3 regions of the Cellulomonas sp. P4_A2 genome follow, and region 1 is predicted to be linked to each of the others. Evidence: predicted binding sites of a transcription regulator. Region 1 holds the regulator's gene; each other region holds the start of a gene.
What was found. The regulator HrcA, encoded in region 1, represses chaperone genes, less so after heat shock. The targets are predictions, from matches to a motif close to TTNGCACTCGNNNNNNNCGAGTGCNAA.
Positions count from the first base shown of each region.

Region 2: the regulator HrcA is predicted to act here: its motif matches at 1,785-1,811, upstream of AC1DUE_RS12835 (FmdB family zinc ribbon protein).
Region 3: the regulator HrcA is predicted to act here: its motif matches at 1,652-1,678, upstream of groES (co-chaperone GroES).

Region 1 is NZ_JBFUHG010000002.1:83,020-86,289, reverse strand. It holds gene AC1DUE_RS03190 (hypothetical protein) at 1-518, shown strand, start outside; gene AC1DUE_RS03185 (DUF3097 domain-containing protein) at 567-1,424, opposite strand; gene hrcA (heat-inducible transcriptional repressor HrcA) at 1,592-2,614, shown strand; gene dnaJ (molecular chaperone DnaJ) at 2,658-3,270, shown strand, end outside.
Region 2 is NZ_JBFUHG010000012.1:28,932-32,201, forward strand. It holds gene mscL (large conductance mechanosensitive channel protein MscL) at 1-507, opposite strand, end outside; gene AC1DUE_RS12830 (SAF domain-containing protein) at 586-1,263, opposite strand; gene AC1DUE_RS12835 (FmdB family zinc ribbon protein) at 1,413-1,733, opposite strand; gene AC1DUE_RS12840 (penicillin acylase family protein) at 1,894-3,270, shown strand, end outside.
Region 3 is NZ_JBFUHG010000016.1:116,870-120,139, reverse strand. It holds gene AC1DUE_RS15200 (MerR family transcriptional regulator) at 1-535, opposite strand, end outside; gene AC1DUE_RS15195 (WhiB family transcriptional regulator) at 791-1,087, shown strand; gene groES (co-chaperone GroES) at 1,217-1,513, opposite strand; gene AC1DUE_RS15185 (class I SAM-dependent methyltransferase) at 1,720-2,910, shown strand; gene AC1DUE_RS15180 (glutamate--cysteine ligase) at 2,910-3,270, shown strand, end outside.

The DNA of each region.
Region 1 (3,270 bases):
GGACGACCGCCGGCGGGCGGATCGGGTTCTCGTTCGGGTTCATCGTGCTGACGCTGGTCGCCTCGCTGATCGGCTACCTGATCCAGGCGGTCTTCATCAAGGCGGCGCTCGACGTGACGGAGGGGCGCCCGATCGGCTTCGGCGACTTCTTCCGGTTCGTCGACGCCGGCCCGGTGATCGTGACGGCCCTGATCCTGACCGGCATCTCCGTGGTGCTCAGCCTCATCCCGTTCTTCGGGGGGCTCGTCTCGCTCGTCGTGAACTTCCTGCTGTTCTTCACGTTCTGGTTCGTGATCGGCAAGCAGCTCGCGCCGGTGGACGCCATCAAGGCGAGCTACCAGCTCATCACGGCGAACCTGTCGACGACGATCCTGTTCTACCTGCTCAGCATCCTGATCCTGGCTGCGGGCGCCATCCTGTGCGGCATCGGCCTGCTCGTCGCCGTCCCGGTCGTGCTCCTCGCGAGCGCGTTCCTGTTCAAGCGGCTGCTCGGCGACCCGATCGCCGCCGTCGCCTGACCGCTCCACACCCGGTGCCCGGTCCTCGTCCGCGAGGGCCGGGCACCGTCATGTGGTGACGAAGTCGATGAGCTCCTCGACGCGGCCGAGCAGGCTGGGCTCGAGGTCGGCGTAGCTGCGGACCGAGCGCAGGATCCGCTGCCACGCCCGCGCGACATCGGCCTGGTCCTGCGCCGGCCAGCCGAGCTCGCGCAGGATGCCGTGCTTCCACTCGGTGCCGCGCTCGATCGTCGGCCAGGCACTCAGGCCGATGCGCTCGGGCCGGACCGCCTGCCAGACGTCCACGTACGGGTGGCCCAGCACGAGCACCGTCCCGGCGGGGGCCAGACGGACGGCCTCCGCGGCGATCCGGCTCTCCTTGGCCCCGGCGACGAGGTGGTCGACGAGCACGCCGACGCGGCGGCCCGGACCCGGGGCGAAGTCGCGGATCGCGTCGGGCAGGTTGTCGACGCCGTCGAGGAGCTCGACCACGACGCCCTCGAGGCGCAGGTCGTCGCCCCAGACCTTCTCCACCAGCTCGGCGTCGTGCTTGCCCTCGACCCAGATCCGGCTTCCGCGGGCGACGCGCGCCCGGGCGTCGTGCACCGCGACCGAGCCGGAGGCCGTGCGGGTGGGCTTGGCGGGTGCGGTCGCGCGGACCGGCGCGGTGAGCGCCACGGGTTCGCCGTCCACCCAGAAGCCCCGGCCGAGCGGGAACGTGCGGGTGCGGCCGGCGCGGTCCTCCAGGACGACCACGTGGATGCCACCGGACTTCTCGACGCGGACGACCGCACCGACCCAGCCGGTGGTGACCTCCTCCACGACGAGGCCGGTCTCGGCCGCCTGCGGGCGGCTGGTGCGTGGTGCGCGATGGTGTGTCGAGCCCGAGCCACGCAGGACGTCGGAGCCGTAGCGGTCCTGGTTCACCCGGGCAGCGTAGGTGGCCGCCGCACGGGGGTCGTCGGGGCGCGCCGGTTCCGCTGTGCGCGGAGCACCCGGTGGTGTCGGCGGCGCGGCGTAGCATTGGCACTCCTGCCGGGCGAGTGCTACCGGCGTGCGTGCGCGAACCACGAGGCTGGGCGAGGAGGCGAGAGATGAGCGACGACAGGCGTCTGGACGTCCTGCGCGCGATCGTCGAGGACTACGTCGCCACCCGCGAGCCGGTCGGGTCGCGCGCGCTGGTCGAGCGGCACTCCCTCGGGGTCTCGCCGGCCACCATCCGCAACGACATGGCCTCCCTCGAGGAGGGCGGCTACATCGCGCAGCCGCACACCTCGGCCGGTCGCGTGCCCACCGACAAGGGCTACCGGCTCTTCGTCGACCAGCTCTCGAGCGTCAAACCGCTGTCCAGCCCGGAGCGCCGCGCGATCGGTACGTTCCTGGAGAACGCGCAGGACCTCGACGACGTCGTCGACCGGGCGGTGCGCGTCATCGCGCAGCTGACGCAGCAGGTCGCGGTCGTGCAGTACCCCTCGCTGCGACGGTCGGCACTGCGGCACGTGGAGCTCGTGCCCGTGGGCCAGCGGCACCTGCTCGTCGTGCTCATCACCGACACCGGGCGCGTCGAGCAGCGCACGCTCGAGCTGGACCGCGACCTCGACGAGTCGGTCGTCGCCCTCCTGCGCGCCCGGCTGAACGTGAGCGCCGCAGGTCGTCGGCTGTCCGAGCTGCCCGTGGCGCTCGCGGACCTGACGCCGGCGTTCGAGCCCGCGGACCAGGATCTCGTCCGCAGCGTCGTCGCGGTGCTCGAGGAGACGCTGGCGCAGGAGAGCGAGGAGCGCGTCGTGCTCGCGGGCACCGCGAACCTTGCACGCGCCGGTGGCACCGACGTGCGCTCGATCGGGCCGGTGCTCGAAGCCCTGGAAGAGCAGGTCGTCCTGCTGCGGCTGCTCTCGGAGATGGCCGAGGACACGCAGGCGGTCACCGTGCGGATCGGTCGCGAGACCCAGCACGACGGCCTCGTCGAGACCAGCTTCGTGACCACCGGCTACGGCGACGAGGGAAGCGGCTCGGTGGCGCGCATCGGCTCCATCGGCCCCCTGCGCATGGACTACCCGGCGACCATGTCCGCGGTGCGCGCGGTCGCGCGCTACCTCACGCGGATCCTCGCCCAATGACGGACCTGACCAGCACTCCCACCGGAAGCGAGCACATCCTCCCGTGACCGACTACTACGAGATCCTCGGCGTGCCGCGGGACGCGACGCCCGAGCAGATCAAGAAGGCGTACCGCAAGCTCGCGCGCGAGCACCACCCGGACGTCGCCGGGGCGGACGCCGGGTCCGAGGACACCTTCAAGGACGTGTCGCGCGCCTACGACGTGCTCGGCAACCCCGAGAAGCGTCGCGCGTACGACATGGGCGGCGACCCGTCGTCGCCCGGTGGGGGCATGGGTGGCGGCTTCGGCTTCCAGGACATCTTCGAGACGTTCTTCGGTGCCGCGACGGGCGCCGCGCAACAGCGCGGTCCCATCCCGCGGGCGCGTCGTGGCCAGGACGCACTGGTCCGCCTCGACCTCGACCTGGCCGACGTGACGTTCGGCGTGCACCGCGACGTCCCCGTCGACACCGCGGTCGTCTGTCCCACCTGCTCGGGCACGTGCTGCCGGCCGGGCACCTCGCCCCGCACGTGCGAGGTCTGCGGCGGCCGCGGCTCCGTGCAGCGCGTGGCCCGCTCGTTCCTCGGTCAGGTCATGACCACCCAACCGTGCGCGGCGTGCCACGGGTTCGGCAGCGTCATCCCCGAGCCGTGCACCGAGTGCTCGGGCGAGGGCC
Region 2 (3,270 bases), on a different contig from region 1:
GCCGCCGGGGTAGCCGACGTCGGGGGAGTCCGGGCCGGCGTCGTTCGCGACCGCGGGCGACGGGCGGCCCGCGAGCAGGTCGCGGATCTCCTGGAGCAGCAGGATGTCCTCGGCGGGGGCCGCCGGCTCGTCCTCGATGCCGGCCTTGCGGCGGGTGGCCAGGGCGTTCAGGGGCAGGACGATGAAGAAGTAGACGGCGGCGGCCGTGAACAGGAACAGGATGATCGCGTTCAGGATCAGGCCGATCGAGAAGATGGCCCCGTTGATCTCGAACGTGAGCACGTTGCTCAGGTCGGTCTTGCGGAAGATCGCGGCGATCAGGGGACTGATCAGCCCGTCGACGAACGCCTTGACGACGGCCCCGAACGCGGCGCCGATGACGACACCGACGGCGAGCTCGATCGCGTTGCCGCGTGAGACGAAGTCCTTAAATCCCTGGAGCACCTTCGCGGTGCCCTGCAGCCGCTCGCCTGCTCCGCGCAGGCCGCTGTTGATCCGGTCGGTCATGGGTGCTCCTCGTGGAGGGGTGGGCTGTCGTCCGTGCGACGCCGCGGGTGTGCACTGCTGGTCGATCGATCCGATCGATCATGGCACGACGACGGCGGACAGCAAGGCGGAGGCGGCGGCGCCAGCGAGCGCGGGCGCCTCGTCGGGCGACACGGCGACGAGCACGGGGACCGAGTCGTCGCCGGAGGCGCCACCGCCCAGCAGCCCGCTCGACGCGGCGGGCGGGCGCGCGACGGGCAGGACGAGCGCCCGGCGCGCGACCACCCCTCCCGGGCCGCCCTCGGCGGTCGCCGCGAGCACGTCCACGTGCATACCGGCCGAGAGGAGACCGGCGACGGCGGGGTCGGCGAACCGGACCGTCGCGACGACCGTTCCGGGTGGTCCGCTGACCTCCGCGGAGGCGAGCACGCCGGGCCCGAGCGGGCTGCCGGCGCTGAGCGGGACGGCCGTCGAGGCGCCGACGGCGGACGCGAGAGCGGTCAGCGCACCGTCGGGCACGGTCGCGACCGGGTATCGGGCGACCCGCACGTCGGACGCGGTCAGCGAGACACCGGCGGGAACCGCGCGGGCCGCGACGACGACCCCGACGGTGGGCGCCGCAGGCGGTCGGACCGCCTGGACCGTCGAGGCTGCGGCGAGGCCGAGGAAGAGCGCGCAGACCAGGAACCGGCACCGCCACAGGAAGACCCGCAGCCGGACGGGCAAGGGAGGCCGGCGCGGGGTGAGCGGTGGCGGCCGGCCGGCGAGATCGCGCATGCCCCGACGTTAGGAGGCCGTCGAGCCTCCTCGACGAGTCCGGGCCGCAGAACGCGGGCGGCGGGGCTGTGGTCGGCTGGTGACACCCAGCACCTCGAGCCCGAGTCATCGAGAACAGGCAGACGCCGTCAGAGGCGGCGCCGGGGAGATCAGGAGGTCGCGGCCGGCTTCGCTGCGGGCGCGGGGGTCGAGGGCGCAGGTGCCGGCGCGGGGGTCGTCGAGGTGGACGACGACGAATCCGACGTGGAGGACGACGTCGACGGCGCTGGGCTCAGGGTGGACGACTTCGCTCCGGCGCGGGCGTCGTTGCGGTAGAACCCGGACCCCTTGAACACGACACCGACGGACGAGAACACCTTGCGCAGGCGTCCGTCGCACTCGGGGCACACGGTCAGGGAGTCGTCGCTGAAGGACTGGACCGCCTCGAAGGCGTGGCCGCAGGCGGTGCAGGCGTAGGCGTAGGTAGGCACGAAGAACGACTCCTGGCAGGTGGTCGGCGGCTCAGGCGATCAGACGAGGACCTGGCACTCACAACATCCGAGTGCCAATCCTAACGGCATCCGGGGCCCCGACATTCCGAGCGACCACGCGATCGAACGGTTCAGGGTCCGGCGAAGTACCCTCCGAAGCGTGCCTCGTCGTCACCTGGTCCGCCTCTCGTTCATCACGCTCGCCGTGGTGCTCGTCGTCGTCCTCGTCGGCGTCGTCGTCGCCGGGTTCGTGGTGGTCCGCCGCCCGTTGCCGGAGGTCGCGGGCTCACTGGATCTCCCGGGCCTCGGCGCCGACGTCACGGTCACGCGCGACGACCGGGGTGTCCCGACGATCACCGCGCGGTCGTCGCGTGACCTGTTCATGGCGCAGGGGTACGTCGCGGCGCAGGACCGGTTCTTCGAGATGGACTACCGCCGGCACGTGACGTCCGGCCGGCTCGCGGAGCTCGTCGGCAACGTGAAGGACGCCGTCGACGCGGACAAGGTCACCCGGACGCTGGGCTGGCGACGGGTCGCCGAGCAGGAGTGGCAGCAGGTCACACCGGCCACGCGGGCGGCCCTGCAGGCGTACGCGGACGGCGTGAACGCGTACCTGGACGGCAAGCCGAAGGGTGCGATCGCGGTCGAGTACACGATCCTGGACCTCCAGCTCGACATCAAGGACCCGGAGAAGTGGGACCCGGTCGACTCGCTGGCGTGGCTCAAGGCCATGGCGTGGGACCTGCGCGGCAACTTCGACGACGAGCTGGGCCGCGCGGCCGCGTTCTCGACGATCGGTGACGTGGCCCGTGTCGACCAGCTCTACCCGGCCTACCCGCAGGACCTGAACGCGCCGATCCTGACGCGCGAGGACCTGCCGAGCACGGTGACGGGCACGGCGTCGACCACCAGCCTCGACCTGGGGCAGGACGACCTGCAGCGGGCGATGGCGAGCGCCCAGAAGGCCCTCGAGGCGGTGCCGCACCTGGTCGGCGAGGGCGAGGGCGTCGGGTCGAACTCGTGGGTCGTCGGCGGCGCGCTGACCGAGTCGGGCAAGCCGCTGCTGGCCAACGACCCGCACCTGGGCATCTCCGCGCCGGGCGTCTGGGCGCAGGTCGGTCTGCGGTGCGCGGACGTCTCGAGCGCGTGCCCCTACGACGTGTCCGGCTTCTCGTTCGCCGGGATGCCCGGTGTCGTCATCGGCCACAACGCGAACCTCGCCTGGGGCCTGACCAACCTGGGCGCGGACGTCAGCGACTTCTTCCTCGAGCGGGTCGACGGCAGCACCACGCGGATGAACGGCGGCACCGAGCCGATCACCGAGCGCACCGAGATCATCACCGTCAACGGCGGTGACCCGATCCGGCTCCCGGTGCGCGAGACGGTGCACGGCCCGATCGTCTCCGACGTGCTCGACGTCGACACCGTGGCGGGCGCGCCGGTGCCGGACAACGCGCCGGGCAGCCGCTTCGAGGTCGCGCTCGCGTGGACCGCCCTGCAGCCGAGCCGGAGCATGGAGGCCGTGCTCGCGATGGAC
Region 3 (3,270 bases), on a different contig from region 1:
CCCCCTCGAACGGGGCGGTGCGGTCGCGGAGGGCGGCGAGGGCGGCGGCGTGCACGGTCGCGGTCGCGTCGACGCCCGGGGGGTCCACGACCGTCCGGCGGGCGAGCGCGTCGAGCGCGGGCTCGACCAGGACCGTCCACCACGCCAGGACGTCGGCGTCGGGCGAGAGGGCCAGGACCCGTGCGCAGGCGGCCAGGTCGCCGGCGAGCGCCGCGTCGACGACGGCCGTCGGCGTCCGCTCGGTCGGCGGGCGCACGTCCGCGGGCGCGGCGACGTCGGTGGCCAGCGCGATCCGGGCCGACTCCGCGGGGGCGACACCGTCGAGCGTCAGGCGCCGCATGACGAGCAGCCGCTCGACGTCCGTCGACGAGTACCGCCGGTGCGCGCCGGCCGAGTGCTCGGACGGGCCGAGCCCGTAGCGACGGTCCCAGGTGCGCAGGGTGGCAGGTGCGACGCCCAGGCGCCGGGCCACGGCCGCGACGGCGAGCGCGGGCGCGTGGGCAGCCTGCGGCTCGTCGTCACCAGACATGACCATGGCGCGATTGTGCCAGTCCGAGCCGCGAAGTTCGTCCGGGGGAACCTCTGGACACGGATCGACTACCTGCGGTAATGCGGCCAATCGCTTCATCGAATGGCGGGGCGAACCGGTCTTGAACAACTCTTGAAGCGGTTGTAACGTCCTCCCCAACGCGTCATCCCGTGGGGCACACCCCACGGCAACCCGTACATCACGAACTTCCGGCACAGCCGCCGATCCGCGGCCTGTGACGGAGCGACTGAGGAGGAAACCATGGCCGAGATCTCCCGACTCCCCGGACCCGTGATGGATCTGTGGGAGTGGCAGTTCGAGGGCGCGTGCCGTGACGCAGACCAGGACCTGTTCTTCCACCCTGAGGGCGAGCGTGGATCTGCGCGACGCCGCCGCGCCGAGGCCGCCAAGGCCATCTGCGCCACCTGCCCCGTCATCAAGGAGTGCCGCGAGCAGTCGCTCACGGTGCGCGAGCCCTACGGCGTGTGGGGCGGGCTGTCGGAGGACGAGCGCACCGCCGTCCTCGCTCAGCGCAGCCGCAGGACGCGCGTGGGCTGAGACCTGACGTCCACGAGACCCCTCCGGCGATCAACGGCGATCGCGGAGGGGTCTCGCGTGTCCGGGCCGGAACGAGAACGGCCCCCTCGGTCCGAGGACCGAGGGGGCCGTGCTACGAGGTGCGTCAGATCACTTGACCACGACGGCCAGGATGTCGCGGGCCGAGAGGATGAGGAGCTCCTCGCCCGCGTACTTGACCTCGGTACCGCCGTACTTGGAGTAGATCACCTTGTCGCCGACGGCGACGTCGAGCGGGACCCGGTTGCCGTTGTCGTCGACACGGCCGGGGCCGACCGCCAGGACCTCGCCCTCCTGGGGCTTCTCCTTGGCGCTGTCCGGGATGACGAGACCGGAAGCGGTCGTCGTCTCTGCCTCGAGCGTCTTGACGACGATCCGGTCCTCGAGGGGCTTGATGGAGACCGACACAGCGGACCTCCCCTTCGCATGTGAGTAGTTCGTGAGTCCGAAGAGCGCTGTCGGGCCACCGTCGTCGCGGGTGCCGGGGCCAGGAGCGCCGTTGGCACACTCACGGGGAGAGTGCCAGCTCCTCACTCTAGGAAGGCGTTAGCACTCGGTCAAGGCGAGTGCCAACTGCCGACAGCGAACAGTCCCGCCGTGCAAGGATCGGCGGCATGGACTCCGAGGGCCTCTCCCAGCTCCTCAGCCCCACCGGCTGGGCTCTGCTGTCGGCGTTGCCGCCCTACGACGAGTCCCGCACGATGGCGCTCTCGACCCGCCTCAAGGAGGAGGGCCTCGACCCCGTGCTCGTCGCGGCGGCGCTGACGCAGTCGCGCTTGCGGGCCAAGGCGACGACCAAGTTCGGCGACTTCGCCGGCGGGATGCTGTTCACGGTCGCTGGGCTGGAGCAGGCCACCCGCCTGAACGTCGCCGCGCACCACGCCCGGCGGTACCGCGACGCCGGCAGCACGCGCGTCGCGGACCTCACGTGCGGGATCGGCGCGGACGCGATGGCCTTCGCCGGCATCGGGCTGCGGGTGCTGGCCACGGACGTGGACGAGGCGACCGCGGCGATCGCGACCGTGAACCTGCGGCACTTCCCCGACGCCGAAGTGCGCCACGGGGACGGTCTCGCGCTGGACCTCGAGGGCGAGGGTGTCGACGGCGTGTACGCCGACCCGGCCCGCCGGACCTCGTCGGGAAGCCGGGTGTTCGACCCCTCGGCCTACGAGCCGGCGTTGGACAGGGTGCTCGAGCTGCGCGAGAGGGTGCCCGCGCTCGGGCTCAAGCTCGGACCGGGCATCCCCCACTCCGCCCTGCCGATGGACGCGCACGCGCAGTGGGTGTCCGTGGACGGCGACGTCGTCGAGCTCGGGCTGTGGTTCGGTCCGCTGGCGCCCGAGGGGCCGGGACGGTCCGCGCTCGTGCTCCGCGACGGGCAGGCGCACACGATCCTGGCGAGCAACCCGGACGGCATCTACCGGCCGCCGTCCGGTGAGGTCGGCGCGTACCTCTACGAGCCCGACGGCGCCGTGATCCGTGCGGGACTGGTGGGCGAGCTGGCCGATCAGGTGCGCGGCCGGCTCGTCGACCCCACGATCGCGTACGTGACCTCCGACGTCCTGACTCCCGTGCCGACCGCGACGGCCTACCGCGTGCTCGACACCATGCCGTTCGGGCTCAAGCGGCTCAAGACGTACCTGCGGGAGCGGGACGTCGGGAGGCTGACGATCAAGAAGCGCGGCACCGCCGTCGTGCCGGAGCAGCTGCGACGCCAGCTCGACCTGCGCGGCAGCGCCTTCGCGACCATCGTCCTGACGCGCGTCGCGGGCAGCCAGCAGGTGCTCGTGGTCGAGGCCGCCTGATGGCCGCACCCGTCACGCTGCCGTTCGCGCACTCCGAACGGTCCACCGTCGGGATCGAGTGGGAGGTCGCACTCGTCGACGCCGACTCCGGCGACCTGCGCCAGGCGGCCGAGACGATCCTGGCCGCCGTCCGTCCCGCCGACGGCGGCGAGCACCCGCTGATCACGCAGGAGCTGCTGCTCAACACCGTCGAGCTGCGGTCGGGGAAGTGCACGGTCGTCGCCGAGGCCGTCGCCGACCTGCAGCGCGCGCTCGACATCGTCGGCGAGGCCGCGCAGCCGCTGCGGATCGAGCTCATGGGCAGCGGGACCCACCCGTTCGCACAGTGGTCCCAGCAGCGCGTCACCGACAAGCAGCGCT